Hydrogenophaga sp. SL48: one gene and its partner. The protein of the gene in region 1 interacts with the protein of each later gene in a pairwise test. Links are inferred from orthologs where the notes say so. Each region holds a gene or a part of one and is shown in the gene's direction. Other genes may lie near its edges.

Region 1 (10,346 bases):
AAAACGCGGCGATTGCCAACGGCCGGCGCGACCTCAAGTGGGACGTGCCCCAGGTGGGCGCCTGGCCCCTCTCGTTTCCGTTTTTCATTGATGGCGCCAAGGCGGCCGGCGACGGCGCACTGATGGCACAGACCTTCATCGCCGAACCCAGCAATGAGCGGCGCGCGGCCTTTCTCAGCGCGTACTCGCGCAAGTTCAAGCAAAAGATCGCCGTGCCGATGGCGGCCGCCCAGGCCTACGACAGCACCTACCTGCTGACCTACGCGCTGTTCGGCATCCGGGACGGCAAGTTCACTGGCCCGGCCGTCAAGGGGGCACTGGAAAACATCCCGCGCGTGTACTACGGGGTGGTCGCGACCTACGACAAGCCTTTCAGCCTGGACGACAAGGACGCCGTCACACCCAACATGCTGGTGATGGGCAAGGTGCGCAGCGGCTCGGTGACCTTCGCCTACCCGGAGGACGCGAAACGCAACCTGTTCGTGCAGCGGAAGAAATAGGGCCCCCACACTCCGCCGCTGCGACCGCTCAACCCAGGATCAAGGCCGTGCCCGCCACGGCCAGCGCGGCGCCGAGCCACGCGCCCGTCGCCGGCCGGCGGCGGTACACCAGCCACAGCAAGGGCAGGATCAGTACCGGCGTGACCGAGGACATGACGGCCACCAGGCCGGCCTGACCGTCGCGCAGCGCGATCAGGATCAGGGTCATGCCCAGCGCCATGGCCACGGCCGCACTCATGAAGATCAGGAAGGCGTCCTGCCGCCGCAAAGGCGCTTGCGCCCGCGCACCCGACCAACCCGACGCGAACAGCAGCGTGTGCGCCCCCAGGGCCAGGCTCATGCGCGTGGCAGATGCCGCCACCGGATCGACGCCGGTGACCATGAGCGGCTTGATCATCAAGGTGCCCAGCGACTGGCACAGCGCCGAGAGCAGCCCCAGCCCCACCCCGATGGCCAGCGGCCCGCGCGTCTGCTCCCAGGCGTGGGTTTCATCGCCGCGCTTGCCCCAGGCCACGGCCACCATCACGCCCCCGACCAGCAGGCCGCTGCCCAGCAAGGCCCAGCCCCACACGGTCTCGCCCAGCCAGGCCCAGGCCAGCACACAGGAGAACAGCGCGTGGGTGGCGTACAGCACGCCCGAGCGCCGTGGCCCGAGCCGGTTCATGCAGGAGAACAGCGCCGTGTCACCGATGAAGATGCCGACCACGCCCGAGAGCCCCAGCAGGGCGACGGTGGCCATGTCCAGGCTGCGCCAGCCGCCACTGGCCAGCGCCAGGCCCCAGAGGATCAGCGAGGCAAACACCATGCGCCAGCGGCTGAACGCGAACGCGCCCAGGCGCTGGGCGGGTGGCGCGGAGAACAGGCTGGAGACGGCCCAGCAGGCGGCCGCCAGCAGCGCCAGGGCTTCGGGACGCATGACCAAGGAACCGAATCAACGGAACAGGGCCGCCGCCGGGCCGCTCCCAAGGCGGCACAGCCCCCTCGGGGGGCAGCGACCCGCGCAGCGGCGGAGCCCCGGCCTGCGCCCGGGAGGCGCGGGACGCTTGGGGGCTTTCAACTTCCCGCCACCTTCATCTTGTTGATGAGGATCGAGCCCACGGTCTTGGCGCCGTAGTTGTAGGCGTCGGCGCCCACGGCCTCGATGCCCTGGAACATGTCCTTGAGGTTGCCCGCGATGGTGATCTCGTGCACCGGGTAGGCGATCACGCCGTTTTCCACCCAGTAGCCCGAGGCGCCGCGCGAGTAGTCGCCGGTCACGTAGTTCACGCCCTGCCCCATCAGCTCGGTGACGAACAGGCCACGACCGAGCTTCTGCAGCATGGCCTTGAGGTCGTCGCCGGGCTGGGTCAGGCGGCTGGTGAGCGTGAGGTTGTGCGAGCCACCTGCGTTGCCCGTGGTGCGCATGCCGAGCTTGCGCGCCGAGTAGGTGGAGAGAAAGTAGCCCAGCACCTTGCCCGCGCTCAGCACCTTGCGTTTGACGGTGCGCACGCCTTCGTCGTCAAACGGCGAGCTGCCCTTGCCGTTGATCACATGGGGGTCTTCGACGATGTCGAGGTGTTTCGCCATCACCCGCTTGCCGAGGCTGTTGTTCAGGAAGGTGGTCTTGCGGTACAGCGCACCGCCGCTGGTGGCCTGCACGTAGGCGCCCAGCAGGCCGGCGGCCAGCGGCGACTCGAACAGCACCGGGCATTCGGTGGTGGCGATCTTGCGGCCGTTCAGGCGCGCGAGCGTGCGCTCGGCGGCGTAGCGGCCCACCGCTTCGGGGGTGGCGAGGTCGTCGGGCGAACGCATCGAGCTGTACCAGTGGTCGCGCTGCATGTTCGCGCCCTTGCCGGCGATCGGCGCCACCGACAGGCTGTGGCGCGAGCTGGCGTAGCCGCCGCTGAAGATGCCGGGTTTGCCGCGTTCGCCGCCGCGCATGTGGGCGGTGAAAAAGTGCGACTGCTGGGCCGACACGCCCGCGCCTTCGCTGTTGCTGATCTTCTTGCTGGTGGCGAAGGCCGCGGCCTCGCAGGCCAGCGCGATGCGCAGCGCCTCTTCGGAGTCGATCGCCCAGGGGTGGAAGAGGTCGAGGTCGGGGTAACTGTCGGCGATGTCTTCGGGGTCGGGCAGACCGGCCACCGGGTCTTCGGCGGTGAAGCGGGCGATGTCGTAGGCCGCCTGCACCGTCTGGCGCACGGCAGCGGGTGAAAAATCGGAGGTGGAGGCGTTGCCGCGCTTCTGCCCCAGGTACACCGTCACGCCGAGCGACTTGTCGCGGTTGCGCTCCACGTTCTCCAGCTCACCCTTGCGCACCGACACGCTCAGGCCGGCGCCTTCGGACACCTCGGCCCCGGCGTCGGTGGCGCCCAGCTTTTTGGCATGGCCCAGCGCGAGGTCCACCAGCTCCTCGAACTGGCTGCGTGCGTACTGGAAACCGGCGAGCGGCTGGCTGGCGGTGGAGGAAGGGGCTTGGGACGGGGTGTTGGGGGCTTTTTTCATGTCGACGGCTATGATACTTGCCGCCCCCCTCTGGCTGCTGCAGGCCCTGCACAAGCCCATTTGAAGAAACCCGATGTCCCGCAAACCCACCAAAGGCTACTTCGTCCGTGGCCAGTTCGTTGCCGAGGGCAGCGAGCTCGACCTGGAACTCAAGCGCGAGCTCAAGGGTTCGGTCGACATGAGCAAGACCGACCTGAAAAAAGAGAGCGACCGCCTCCAATTGCTCGGCGAAAACCTGCTCACGCTCAACGCCAGTCTCATGACGCGCCTGATCGAGACGCATGGCCTGTCCGAGAAGCTGATCGATGCCGTGGCCGACGCCAAGCGCATCACCAACTTCGAAGGCCGGCGCCGCCAGATGCAGTTCATCGGCAAGCTCATGCGCAAGCTGGATGACGGCGTCATCAGCGCCATCGAAGCCGCGCTCGAAGAACAGCGCAAGCCCTCGGCCCAGGCCACGCTGGCGCTGCACCAGGCCGAACAGTGGCGCGACAAGCTGATCGCCGACGACGACGCGCTCACGCGCTGGCTGGAACAGGACCCGGCCGCCGACGTGCAGCACCTGCGCGCCCTGATCCGCCAGGCGCGCAAGGACGCGCAGGCCGTGACGGAGCGCCCGGGCGAGGCCCTGCGCCACGGCAAGGCCTACCGCGAGATCTTCCAGATCGTGCGCACCGCGCTCACGCCCAACGACGCATCGGCAGACGACGCCGAAGAACCGCAGGAGGACTGAGCCGTGACCGATACCCTCACCCCCGCGCCGGTGCGCATCGGCATCGTCTCCATCAGCGACCGCGCCAGCAGCGGTGTCTACGAAGACAAGGGCCTGCCGGCGCTGCAGGACTGGCTCACGCGCGCGCTGAAAAACCCCATCACCTTCGAGCCGCGCCTGATCCCCGACGAGCAGGCGAAGATCAGCGAGACCCTGATTCAGCTGGTGGACGCCGGCTGCGCGCTGGTGCTCACCACCGGCGGCACCGGTCCGGCCAAACGCGACGTGACGCCCGAGGCCACGCTGGCCGTGGCCCACAAGGAGATGCCCGGTTTTGGCGAACAGATGCGCCAGATCAGCCTGGCCTTCGTGCCCACCGCCATCCTCTCGCGCCAGGTGGCGGTGATCCGCGACCAGAGCCTGATCATCAACCTGCCGGGGCAGCCCAAGGCGATCGCCGAAACGCTGGAAGGCCTGAAGAACCCGGACGGCAGCCAGAAGGTCAACGGGATCTTCACGGCCGTGCCCTACTGCATCGACCTGATCGAAGGGCCTTACCTCGAAACCAACGATCAGGTCTGCAAGGCCTGGCGACCGAAACAAAAGTAGCCCCCCTGCGCCGCTTCGCGTCTTCCCCCCGGTGGGGGGACGCACCTGGTGGCCCGTCCTGAGCTTGTCGAAGGGCGGTTCCACGGGTGCCCACGAAGAAGGCATTTCACTCCGAGAGTTCCTCATGAAAATCACCAAAGACACCATCGTCACCATCACCTTCCGCGCCACCGATGCGCGGGGCAAGTTGCTGGAGGACGGCAAGGAGCCGCGCGCTTACCTGCACGGCGGCTACAACAACACGCTGCCGGGCATCGAGAAGGCCCTGGAAGGTCAGGAGAAGGGCTTCGCCGCCACCCTGGCGCTGCCGCCCGAAGACGCATTTGGCGTGCGCGACGAGAGCCTGGCCACCAGCATCCCCAAGAGCGAGTTCCCGCCCGGCGTGAAGGTCGGTGGCCAGCTGCAAGGGGTGGACGACCAGGGGCGCCAGCAGGTGTTCACGGTCATGAAGATCAAGGGTGACACGGTGCTGCTCGACGGCAACCACCCGCTGGCCGGGCAGACGCTGCACTTCGCGGTCAAGGTGGTGGACGTGCAGCCGGCGTCGGCCGAAGAGGTGGCCCACGGCCACGCGCACGGTGCCCACGGGCACCACCACTGAACGTCGCCGGACGGTAGCGCTCGACCTTGCGGGCCCTCATCGATTTCCCCGACACCGCCCCTCAGGCGGTGCCCGGTGGCCGGCTTTGCGCCAGCTTCGGCGACCCCATCGAGGTGATCGAGGCCTGGGCCATGGCCGAGGTGCTGCCCGCCCTGGAGCGGGTTCAGGCCCAGGCGGAGGCGGGCCGCTGGTGCATCGGCGGCCTGTCCTACGAGGCCGCGCCGGCCTTCGACACCGCGCTGCCCGCGCACGCGCCCGACCCAGGTTGGCCCCTGGTGTGGTTCGGGGTGTACGAGGCCCCGCTGGCCAGCCCCACCCCCTTGTCAGAAACACGGGGGACCGCGCACTGGACCCTACCCGAGTCCCGCGCCCACTACCTGAAGCAGGTGGAACGGGCGCAGCAGGCCATGGCCGCGGGCGAGGCCTACCAGATCAACCTGACCACGGCCCTGACGGGCACGCTCACCGGCGAGCCATCGGCCTGGATGCGCGCGCTGCGTGAGCGCCAACCCGAGGGCTACCTGCTGTGGCTGGACGGCGGGCAGCGCCACGTGCTGAGCGCTTCGCCCGAGCTGTTCTTCGACTGGCAACCCGATCCGCTGGGTGGCCGCTTGCAATGCCGCCCGATGAAAGGCACCGCCGGCCGGGAGGCCGACCCGGCCCTGGACGCCGCTGCCCGCGAGCGCCTGCTGGCCAGCGCCAAGGAGCGTGCCGAAAACGTCATGATCGTGGACCTGCTGCGCAACGACCTGAACCGCATCGCGCGGCCGGGCACCGTGCGAGTGGACCGGTTGATGGAGGCCGAGGCCTGGCCCTCGGTCTGGCAAATGACCTCCAGCCTCTCGGCCCAGGCCCGCGCGGGCACCACGCTCACCGAGGTGTTCCGCGCCCTCTTCCCTTGCGGCAGCATCACCGGCGCCCCCAAGCGGCAGGCCATGCGCTGGATTCAGCGCCTGGAGTCGGGCGCCCGGGGCCTCTATTGCGGCGCGCTGGGCGTGGTCCGTCCGGGCGGGCACGCCAGCTTCAATGTGCCGATCCGCACCCTGACCCTGCAGCGCACAGACACCACCACCGAATGGCAGGCCCGGTACGGCGTGGGCAGCGGGTTGACCGTCTGCGCCGATCCGGCGGCCGAATGGGAAGAACTGATGACCAAGAGCCACCTGCTTCACCGGGTCAGCGAACCCTTCAGCCTGTTGGAAACACTGCGCCTGGAAGACGGCACCTACTGGCTGCTGGAGCGCCACCTGCAGCGGCTGCAGGACAGCGCCCGCCATTTTGGCCACCCCTGCGATCTGCCGGCGTTGCGCGAACGCCTTGCACGGCTGGCCGCGGGACATGCGCAAGGCCTGTGGCGCGTGCGCCTGACCCTGGACGCCCGGGGCGGGATCGATGTGCAGGCTTTCCCCATGACCGAGACCGCCCAGCCGGTGCGCGTGGCGCTGGCCCCCGCCCCCCTGCCCACCAGCGGCGCACTGAAGGAATTCATCCGGTACAAGACCACGCGGCGCGCGCACTACGAGGCGCTGGCCCCCACCGACCCCGGCGTCTTCGACCACCTGCTGCTCAACGAACGCGGCGAGATCACCGAATTCACCCGAGGCAACGTGGCGGTCCGGCTGGATGGGGTCTGGCTCACCCCCGCACTGTCCAGCGGGCTGCTGGCAGGCACCTACCGGGCCGAGCTGCTGGCCGAAGGACGCCTGCGCGAAGCGGTGCTCACCACCGGTGATCTCGCACGAGCTCAGGGCCTGGCCTTCTACAACGGCCTGAGGGGATGGCTGTCAGCGGAGATGACGCACGCCGGGCATGCGCCACGGGGCAACGCCGCGTCGCTGCCCGACTGCGGTCACTTGCCCACCAGCTGATTCAGCTTCTCGGCCTCGAAGCATTCGCTGCGCGCCGCGTCCGACGGCACGCAGTCGCCCTTCTGCTGCTTCGAGAGGGTTTCAACCGCCTGCCACAGCAGCGTGATCTGATGATCCTGGCCGGCAGCGCTGTCGATCAGGCCGCGCATGGCCTGCGACAGTGGGTCGTCTTCCTGCGTGATGCCGTAGGCCTGGAACTTCGGGTTCGCCTCGGTCACGTCGGCGCTCTCGCCAGACTTGCTCGGGATGATGCGGGCCGGGATGCCCACCGCCGTGGCGCCCGGGGGCACCGGCTTGATCACCACCGCGTTGCTGCCGATCTTGGCGCCGTCGCCCACCACGAAGCCCCCCAGCACCTTGGCACCCGCGCTCACCACCACGTTCTTGCCCAGCGTGGGGTGGCGTTTGGTGCCTTTGTAGAGCGAGGTGCCGCCCAGCGTGACGCCCTGGTAGATCGTGCAGCCGTCGCCGATTTCGGCCGTCTCGCCCACCACCACGCCCATGGCGTGATCGAAGAACACGCGGTCGCCCACCTTGGCACCGGGGTGGATTTCGATGCCGGTCAGCCAGCGCGCGACGTGCGAGATGAACCGCCCCGGCCACTTGAGGCCGTTCGTCCAGCACCAGTGCGCCGGGCGGTGCAGCCAGACGGCGTGCAGGCCCGGGTAGCAGGTGATGACCTCCCAGGTGCTGCGGGCCGCGGGGTCGCGATCGAGGACGCACTGGATGTCGGAACGGATGCGGGCGAACATGGGGTCTTGTTGTTGGAATCGGGCAGTCAGTCTATCGCTTCGCCTGCGCGGCGGTTTGCAGCATGGCCTTGGCGACACCACGCAGGATGTGGATTTCTTCTTCGGTCGGTGCGGCACGGTTGAACAGCTGGTTCAGGCGCGGCATGAGTTTCTTGGGCGCCTCCGGGTCGAGAAAGTCCACCGCCACCAGCGCCTGCTCCAGGTGCTGCAGCATGCCGGCCAGCGCTTTCGCATCGGCCAGCGGGCGCTCGGGTGTGCTGGCGGGCGGCAAGGCGTAGCCCCCCAGCGCCTGGCGCCAGTCGTAGGCGATCAGCTGCACGGCGGCGGCCAGGTTGAGCGAACCGAACGATGGATCGGTGGGGATGGAGAGGCAGCTGTGGCAGCGGTACACGTCTTCGTTGCGCATGCCGAAGCGCTCGGAGCCGAACAGGAAGGCCACGCCACCGGGGCGGGTGGGCGCAGGCGTTTCGGGTGTGCCCAGCAGCGCAGCAAAGTGCTCGCGCGGTTGCCGCGTGGGCGGGCCGAAGTCGCGTGGCGTCATGGCCGTGGCGCACAGGTGTTCGATGCCGTCAAGCGCCTCGTCCAGCGTGTCCACGATGCGCGCCTTGTCCAGCACGTCGTTGGCGCCGCTGGCGCGCTGGATGGTTTCTTCGCGCCGCAACACGTTGGCCCAGCGCGGCGCCACCAGCACCAGGTCGTCAAAGCCCATCACCTTCATGGCGCGCGCGGTACCGCCCACGTTGCCGGCGTGGCTGGTCTGGATCAGGATGAATCTCGTCTTCATTTGGAATCCCCCCGCGCCGCTTCGCGTCACCCCCCAGGGGGGCCACACCAGCAGCCTGGCAAAGCCAGCTCTGCGGTGTGTGCTGGGTGGGGCACTTGCTCCGGTGAGGTGTTTGGTGTGTTGAAACGGTAAAATCCCCGATTGTCGCCGCCCCGCATCGCCTGGGGTCCAGCCTTCCCGCTCTTCCACTGTCACGCTCGCAGCCCCGCTGCGGCGCAAAGGCTCACAACTTATGTCGTCCACACTCCACCCCATGCTCAACGTGGCCATCAAGGCCGCCCGTACCGCCGGTACCATCATCAACCGCGCCGCGCTGGACGTGGAGTCGGTCCGGGTCTCTGCCAAGCAGACCAACGACTTCGTCACCGAAGTCGACCACGCGGCCGAGGCAGCGATCATCGACACCCTGCTCACCGCCTACCCCGACCACGCCATCTGGGCCGAAGAATCGGGCAAGCGCCCGGGCAAACACGGTGGCGCAGACCATGTCTGGATCATCGACCCGCTGGACGGCACCACCAACTTCATCCACGGCTTCCCGGTCTACTGTGTGAGCATCGCGCTCATGGTGGGCAACAAGCTGGAGCAGGCCGTGGTGTACGACCCGAGCCGCAACGACCTCTTCTGCGCCACGCGCGGTCGCGGCGCCTACATGAACGACCGCCGCATCCGCGTGGCCAAACGCATCGCCATGCGCGACTGCCTGATCTCCACCGGTTTCCCCTTCCGTCCGGGCGACGCCTTCCAGACCTACATGCAGATGCTGGGCGACGTGATGCCCAAGTGCGCCGGCGTGCGCCGCCCGGGCTCGGCCGCGCTCGACCTGGCCTATGTGGCCGCAGGCTTCACCGACGGCTTCTTTGAAATGGGTCTCTCGCCCTGGGACGTGGCCGCAGGCGCGCTGCTGGTGACCGAGGCCGGCGGTCTGGTGGGCAACTTCACCGGCGAAGCCAACTTCCTGGAACAAAAGGAATGCCTGGCCGCCAACCCCAAGATCTACGGCCAGCTGGTGGGCATCACCGGCAAGTACAGCAAGTTCGCCAGCGCCGGCGAAAAGGCCTCGCTGCGCCAGTCCTCGGCGGCGGCCCAGCCCGATGCCGCCGGCGACGACAAGCCCGCCGACGACACGCCCCCCTCGGAGTCCACCGCGCCGTTCTGAGCCTTCTACCGAACGTTGTCCCCCAGCGCACCGCCGGGGCGGCTTTGCCGGTCGGCCAGTGCCACCCCTTTGAGGGGGGTGCGCCCAGCGCGGCGGGGGTGCTTCACTTCAGGCCAGGGGCAGCGTCCACCAGAAAGTGGCGCCCTGCCCCGTGGTGGATTCGGCCCAGATGCGCCCGCCGTGGCGCTCCAGGGAGCGCGCCACGATCGCCAGCCCCACGCCCGTGCCGCCGGGCGCGTCCGCGCCCGTGTGCAGGCGCTGGAACAGGCCAAACAGCTTGTTGGCATGGGCCATGTTGAAGCCCATGCCGTTGTCGCGCAGGTAAAACGCCGAACGCTCGGCATCGAAGCCCAGCTCCAGACAGGGGTCGGCGCGGTGACGGGAGTACTTGAGCGCGTTGTCCACCAGGTTGACCAGCACCTGCCGCAGCAGCGCCGCGTCTCCGAGCACCGCGGGCAGGGGCAGCGCACGGATCTGTGCGTGCGGAACGGCCGGCGCGAGGGCTTCCGTCACCGAACGTGCCAGGGCGTTCATGTCCACCGGCACCGCACCGATCTCCACGCGCACCACGCGCAGCAGCTCGAGCATGTCTGAAATCATCTGACCCATGTTGCGCGACGAGTGGGTGATGCGCTCGAACATCTGCCGGCCCTCGGGGCTCAGGCGGTCACCGTCCATCTCGGCCACCAGCGCGGCAAAGCCGTTCACCGAGCGCAGCGGTGCTCGCAGGTCGTGGGCGATCGAATACGAGATGGCTTCCATGTCCTTCATGGAGCGCTCCAGCTCGGCGGTGCGTTCGGCGACGCGCCGCTCCAGGCTGGCATTGAGGGCCCGCACCTGTTCCTGGGCCGCCACGCGTTCGTTGATGTCCAGATGGGTG
Region 2 (6,636 bases), 1.8 Mb from region 1 along the record:
GAAGATGAGCCTGCACCAGACCGGTTTCCAGGAGGTGCTGTCGCTCGCGCAGCTCACCGGCAAGTACCCGACGAACGTGTTGCTGATCGGCTGCCAGCCGCAGGAGCTGGAGGACTACGGCGGCAGCCTGCGCCCGGTGGTGAAGGCCGCGATGGAAGAGGCGCTGGCCCTGGGCGTGGACCAGATCGCGCGCTGGGGCGGTGAGCCCGCACCGCGCCGCACGCCGCTGGGCGAACGCGAGGCCGTGACCCTGGACGAACTCGCGCTGGCCGCCTACGAAACCCAACGGCCCGCATCCGACGCGGCCTGCCGGATCGGCGACGACCGCTTCATGCCCAAGGAAGCCTGAGCCATGTGCATCGGTTTGCCCATGCAGGTCACCACCACCGAGCCCGGCCACGCCTGGTGCGAAGGCCGCGGCGAGCGCCGCCGTGTCACCACGGCGCTGGTCGGTCCGCTGGAGCCCGGCGACTGGTTGCTGGTGTTCCTGGGCGACGCGCGCGAACGCATCGACGCCACCCGCGCCGCTGAAGTCAACACCGCGCTGGACCTCGTGCTCGGCGCCATGCAGGGCTTCGATGCCAGCGGCGACGCGGGCTTCACCCTGCCTTCCCAGATGACGGCCGAACAGCTGAAACAGCTCTCCGGTCAGCTTTAAAACTTCACTCAGGAGACCCCATGAACACTGCCACAGAAACCCCCAGCCGTGCCTTTGCGCTGCCCGTGCCCGACACCAACCCCGCGCCCCCGCTGGTGATGCGTCTGGCGCGCGACTTCGGTGCCGCCTGGGTCGAAGAGACCACCGTGGCCGCCTGGAGCGCGGGCGGCGGTGACCGCGTCGTGCTGCTCGCCGGCGACCCGGTGCGTTTCCCCGAAGGCCAGGACGTGGCGGCGGTGTTGCCCGAGCTGATGAAGAGCTTCCCCAACCGCTTCCAGATCGCCGTGGTGCCGCGCGACAACGAGGACGCGGTGGCGCGCCGCTACGGCTCGCAACGCTGGCCCACGCTGCTGTTCTTTCGCGACGGCCAGTACGTCACCGCCATCGCCGGCATGCAGGACTGGGACGTGTACCTGAACGGCGTGGCCGCCGCGCTCACCATGCCGCCCTCGCGCCCGCCCACCATCGGCATCCCGGTGGTGAGCCAGGGCGGCGCTGGCGCCAGCAGCGACAGCAGCTGCCACTGAACCCCACAGACCACCAAGGACACCCCATGAAAGACTTCCCCATTCCGCTCGTCGCCCTCGGCCCGGGCACCCAGTCCGAAGACGAGTCGCTGGACTACCTGCCCATGCCCAAGGACATGGACACCTACCGCCCGCCGGTGTTGCCCGAGCCCGAAGAGCTGGCCGGTCGCGACGCGGCCCGCGCGGTGCTGGACCAGGTGCTGGCGCTGCTCGACCGCACGGCCGAGCGCGGCCCGGGCGGCCAGGTGTCGCTGACCGCGTTGCCCGCGGCCGACCTGCGGCTGGTCAACCAGATCATGGGCGAGGGCGAGGCCAGCGCCCTGGTGCGCGAAGAAGACGGCGCGCTCGAAGTGCGCATCCAGGAGGCGGTGCTCGCGGGCGTGTGGCGCCTCATCACCTTCCGCACGGTGGACGGCGAACGCATGCTGATCGACGACGTGATCGAGGTCGGCCCGGTGCCCGCGCTGCTGCGCGCCATCGCGGTCGACGATGTGTGGCCCCAGGGCAGCATGCCGCAGTGGGCCGGCCCGCTGCCGCCCAACGTGCAGAACGCGCCCCTGCTGGTGGAAGAGATCCGCGACCAGGTCGCGGGATGGAAACCCGGCCAGGTCTCGCACGTGGTCAACCTCACGCTGCTGCCGGTCACGCCCGAAGACATCGGCTTTCTCGACCACCACCTGGGCACCGGCCGCGTGCTCATGCTCTCGCGCGGTTACGGCAACTGCCGCATCTCCAACACGCGCTTGCCCAACTGCTGGCGCGTGGTGTACTACAACTCGATGGACAAGGTGATCCTCAACACGGTCGAGGTGGTGGACATGCCCGAGGTGGCCATGGCCGCTCCCGAAGACCTGCGCGATTCGCACGAGCGCCTGCTCGACGTGGTGACCTACCTCGAAGGGGTGTGAACATGGCCGGCGCGGACCTCTCCAACGGATTCGAGGGCTTCGAAGGCTCGTACCTGGGCAACCGCGATGTGCTGCGCCCCGGCTCGCGCCTCGAATGCAAGATCTGCTGGTGGGTCTACGACCCGGCGCTCGGCGACCCGCAATGGCAGATCGCCCCCGGCACACCGTTCGCCGACTTGCCGCCGCACTGGCGCTGCCCGAACTGCGATGGCGATGCCGAGCAGTTCCTGATGCTGGAGGATTGAGATGAACTCCCTGCGCCGCTCCGCGTCTTCCCCCTTGCAGGGGGACCTCACCAGCAGCCCGGCAGAGCCGGCGCTGCGGTGTGTGCTGGACATGCGCGTGCAGACCCTGGTGGACTTCTACCGCCACGTGCAGACCGAGCGCATGGTGGGCATCCCTTTGCTGAACCCGGCCCTGTGCGTGGAGGCGGTCGGCTTCGAGTGGGCCGAAGGAGAAGAGGGCGCCGAGCCCGTGGCCGAAGGGGTGCTCATCACGCCCTGGTTCATGAGCCTGCTGCGCCTGCCTTCGATGAACCTCCCCCACGGCCACCGCGTGGGCTGCAAGTTCGTGCGGAACTTCGGCAGCGAACGCTTTGATTTCATCGGCGCACACGATCCCGCCATCGGCTACCACGAGACCTGTGCGCTGTTCTCCCCCATGAACGGTTTCACCGGCCAGGACCTGGCGCGCGAGACCGCGCAGGCTTCGCTGGCGCTGGTCCGTCCCCAGCCCGAACCCGACGCGGTGCCGCCCGTGGCGGCCGAGCCGCTGCCGCCGCGCCGCGGATTTTTCATGGCCCGCCGCCCGGACGCGGGAGCATCCGCATGAGCTTGGTCACCCCGGTGAACGATCTGTCCGCGCTGGCCGGCCGCCTGCGCGTGGCGCCGGGCGCGCCGCTGCCGCTGGCCTTGCAGAGCAGCCGCCAGGACTGGGCTCCAAGGCTCGCACGCGGGCAGGCCGCGAGCGCCTTGCCCGGCCTGACGGCCAGCCTGTTCAACCTCTGCAGCCACGCGCACCGCCTGTGTTCGCAGCTCGCCATCGAGGCCGCCGCGCCCGGCCTGCTGCCCGCGCCCTCGCAGGTGGCGCAGCGCCTGCGCACCGAGACCGCGCAGGAACACATCCGCCGCATCGGCCTGGACTGGCCGCGCCTGCTGGCCACCGACGCGCAGGGGTCGTGGGCCACCCTGGCGCAGGCCGCCCTGCAGGCCTGTCCGCTGCTCGCGCCCACCGCCGCAGCCGACCCCTGGCCCGCCACGCTCGCCTGGCTGGAGGATCAGCTGCTGCAGATGCCGGCCACCACCTGGCAACGTGCCTGGCAGGCCTGCGGTGCCGACTGGCTGCTCGACTGGAGCCACCGCCACACCGGCTGGCTGCCCACGCTGCTGCGCGTCGCGCGCGAGGCCGACACGGCGGCCCTGCTGGACCCGGCCACGGCCTTGCGTGCCCACGCAGACCTTGTGGGCCAACGCAGTTTGTCCGCTGCGCTGGCACTCACGCCCGGCTTCGCGCTGCTCCCCCTGTGGCACGGCGCCCCGGCCCACACCGGCCACTGGACGCGCCTGAACGACCTGCCCGGCGGCCTGCCGCTCACGCCCTGGGCGCTGCTGGGCAGCCGCATCGCCGAACTGATCCGCCTCTGCAAGCCCGATGCGCCAGGGCAGGGCGGCGCGGCCTGGCTGTCCTTCGGGTCGCTGAACACCGGGCCGCACCAGGGCATGGCCTGGGTGGAGATGGCGCGTGGCCTGCTGGTGCACCAGGTGGAGATCGACCGCGCAGATGGCGGCGCGCGCGCGGCCGATTGCCGTGTGCTCGCACCGACCGAATGGAACTTCCACCCGCAGGGTGTGGTGGCCCAACACATCGCCGGGTTGAACGCCACCGAACCCGCCGCGACCGTGGAGCGCCGCGTGCGCCTGCTCATGGCCGCGTTCGACCCCTGCGTGCCGTTTGACGTGGCGCACGGTGTACCCACCTCGAAGGAGGCACACCATGCATGAAGCCAGCCTCGCCGGCGGCGTGTTGCAGCTGGTCGAAGACACGGCGGTGAGCGAAGGGTTTTCGCGCCTGCTGTCGCTGCGGCTCGAAGCCGGCCAGCTCGCGGGGGTGGACGTGCGCGCCCTGCGTTTTGCGCTGGAGAGCCTGGCGCCCGGCACCGTGCTGGAGGGCGCTGTGATCGATATTGAAGAACCGCCCGGCCAGGCCTGGTGCATGGGCTGCGCCCAGACCGTGGCCATCCACCAGCGCGGCGACGCCTGCCCGGGTTGCGGCAGCTACCAGCTGCAACCCACGGGCGGCATGGAATTGCGTGTGATTGACATGCAAGTCAGTGATGATTGAATGAACCAGGAGACAGACCATGTGTGTTGTGTGTGGATGCAGTGACAACAGCCCGGGCCATGCCCGGCATATCCAGACCCACGCGGGCGAGGCCGGCGTGGTGCAGGTGAACCCTGGCAACGGCGACCTGCACTTCGGTGCCGGCGCGGCCCGCGTGTCGGTGCCCGGCATGAGCCAGGCCCGCGCCATCAAGCTGGAGACCGACATCCTCGGCGCCAACAACCGCGTGGCCCAGCAGAACCGTGCGCACTTCGAAGCGCACGGCGTGACCGCGCTCAACCTCGTGTCCAGCCCGGGCTCGGGCAAGACCACGCTGCTGTGCGCGACCATCGAAGCGTTGAAAAAGCACGCGCCCGGCCTGCACGTCGCGGTGATCGAAGGCGATCAGCAAACCAGCTTCGACGCCGACCGCATCCGCGCCACCGGCGCGCCCGCGATCCAGGTCAACACCGGCAAGGGCTGCCACCTCGACGCGCCCATGGTGAGCGAGGCCTTTGCGCAGCTGCACAGCCACGACGATCACGGCCATCACAGCCATCACAGCCATCACAGCCATCACAGCCATCACAGCCATGACCACGACCACCACGATCACGGGCATGGTCACCACCACCATGACGGTGCGCACAGCCTGCTGTTCATCGAAAACGTAGGCAACCTCGTCTGCCCCGCCGTGTGGGACCTGGGCGAGGCCGCCAAGGTCGCCATCCTCTCGGTGACCGAGGGCGAAGACAAGCCGCTCAAGTACCCCGACATGTTCGCTGCGGCATCGCTCATGGTGCTCAACAAGACCGACCTGCTGCCGCACGTGAAGTTCGACGTGGCGCGCTGCATCGAGCTTGCCCGGCGTGTGAACCCGACAATTGAAATCATTCAGCTCTCGGCCACCACGGGCGAAGGCATGGACGCCTGGTTGCACTGGCTCGACCACGCCATGGGCCAAGGCCATCACCACCACGAAGAACCTGCGCCTTCGGCGTCTGAAGCTGCGTTGCGTGATCGTGTGGCACAGCTCGAAGCCGAGCTGGCGCAAGCCCGCGCAGCCTTGTCTGCAGACGCCACGCATTGACTCTGGGCCAACGATGAACCGCGCTGCTTTGCCCACCGTGCTCGCCTGCGGCGCCTGGCTGAAAAACGCCGCCTGCCTGCTGGTGGATGGCCCGCCGGTCTGGTCGGCGGTGCACGGAGACCTCAGCGACCCGGCGGCCTGCGCCGCACTCGAAGCTTCGGTGCAGGCCCTGCTGGCTGAACACGGCGCGCCCATCGCGGCGGTGGCGCACGACCTGCACCCGGACTTCTTCAGCACCCAGCTCGCGGTGCAGCTCGCCGCCACGCTCGGCGTGCCCGCCATCGGCGTGCAGCACCACCACGCACACATCGCGGCCGTGGTGGCCGAACACCGCATCGAAGGCCCCGTCATTGGCCTCGCGCTCGATGGTGTGGGCCTGGGCACAGACGGCCAAGCCTGGGGTGGTGAACTGCTCTGGGTGGACGGCGCGAACTGGCAGCGCCTGGGCCACTTCACGCCCCTCGCCTTGCCCGGCGGCGACCGCGCCGCGCGCGAGCCCTGGCGCATGGCGGCGAGCGCCTTGCACGCGCTCGGCAGAGGCGATGAAATCACCACCCGTTTCGCGCCGCAAGTCGGTGAGGCCGTGGCGTCAGTCGTGCAGCAGATGTTGGCCAAAAACCTGAACTGCCCCGTCACCAGCAGCACCGGCCGCTGGTTCGACGCGGCGGCCGGTGCGTTGGGCCTGAGCGTGCGCCAGACCGACGAGGCCCAGGCCGCCATCGCACTCGAAGCCGCCGCCGCGCGCTGGCTCGCCCAACACCCCCACACCGCGCCGCTGCCCGGCGCGGTCATCGACGCCCAGAACCGCCTCGACCTGCGCGGCCTCATGCTCGCGCTGTTCGACGCCGGCCCCGATGGCGTGGACGCTGCGGCCGCGGGCTTCCACCTCGCGCTGGCCGATGCGCTGGCCGAGTGGGCTGTCCGTGCCGCCCAAGAACGCGGCAGCCGCGACGTGTGCCTCGGCGGCGGCTGCTTCTTCAACCGCATCCTGCGCGAGCGGATCACCGAGCGTCTGCAGGTGGCGCACCTGCGTGTGCACCGGCCACTCGACAAAGGCTGCGGCGACGCCGGCCTCGCGCTCGGCCAGGCCTGGGTCGCGGCCCGGCAGCTGGCCGCGATCACTTCACAAGAACA

The links.
Region 2: the proteins of IM738_RS13875 (region 1) and hypB interact in binary tests that used the Escherichia coli proteins (3 or more experiments, as listed by UniProt). The link is inferred for Hydrogenophaga sp. SL48 from one-to-one orthologs.

Annotation. Positions count from the first base shown.
Region 1 is NZ_CP063400.1:2,930,872-2,941,217, forward strand. What follows is about bases 3,419-6,164. They hold IM738_RS13875 (FKBP-type peptidyl-prolyl cis-trans isomerase), read left to right. Parts: upstream 3,419-4,426; coding sequence 4,427-4,903; downstream 4,904-6,164. Other genes in these bases: yjgA (ribosome biogenesis factor YjgA), read left to right, coding at 3,419-3,714; mog (molybdopterin adenylyltransferase), read left to right, coding at 3,718-4,302; IM738_RS13880 (chorismate-binding protein), read left to right, coding at 4,930-6,164. Also shown: IM738_RS13850 (ABC transporter substrate-binding protein), read left to right, coding at 1-500; IM738_RS13855 (DMT family transporter), read right to left, coding at 529-1,416; metalloprotease PmbA, read right to left, coding at 1,554-2,981; more of yjgA, read left to right, coding at 3,055-3,418; more of IM738_RS13880, read left to right, coding at 6,165-6,771; cysE (serine O-acetyltransferase), read right to left, coding at 6,753-7,523; IM738_RS13890 (RNA methyltransferase), read right to left, coding at 7,555-8,307; IM738_RS13895 (inositol monophosphatase family protein), read left to right, coding at 8,540-9,466; IM738_RS13900 (PAS domain-containing protein), read right to left, coding at 9,575-10,346. UniProt on the Escherichia coli protein: Folding helper with both chaperone and peptidyl-prolyl cis-trans isomerase (PPIase) activities. Chaperone activity prevents aggregation of unfolded or partially folded proteins and promotes their correct folding.
Region 2 is NZ_CP063400.1:4,728,839-4,735,474, forward strand. What follows is about bases 3,482-6,477. They hold hypB (hydrogenase nickel incorporation protein HypB), read left to right. Parts: upstream 3,482-4,452; coding sequence 4,453-5,502; downstream 5,503-6,477. Other genes in these bases: IM738_RS22445 (hypothetical protein), read left to right, coding at 3,482-4,093; IM738_RS22450 (hydrogenase maturation nickel metallochaperone HypA/HybF), read left to right, coding at 4,086-4,433; IM738_RS22460 (Kae1-like domain-containing protein), read left to right, coding at 5,516-6,477. Also shown: IM738_RS22415 (HyaD/HybD family hydrogenase maturation endopeptidase), read left to right, coding at 1-349; IM738_RS22420 (HypC/HybG/HupF family hydrogenase formation chaperone), read left to right, coding at 353-658; IM738_RS22425 (hydrogenase), read left to right, coding at 679-1,185; IM738_RS22430 (hydrogenase expression/formation protein), read left to right, coding at 1,212-2,093; IM738_RS22435 (rubredoxin), read left to right, coding at 2,096-2,338; [NiFe]-hydrogenase assembly chaperone HybE, read left to right, coding at 2,340-2,924; more of IM738_RS22445, read left to right, coding at 2,921-3,481; more of IM738_RS22460, read left to right, coding at 6,478-6,636. UniProt on the Escherichia coli protein: Involved in the maturation of [NiFe] hydrogenases. Required for nickel insertion into the metal center of the hydrogenase. Exhibits a low intrinsic GTPase activity, which is essential for nickel insertion.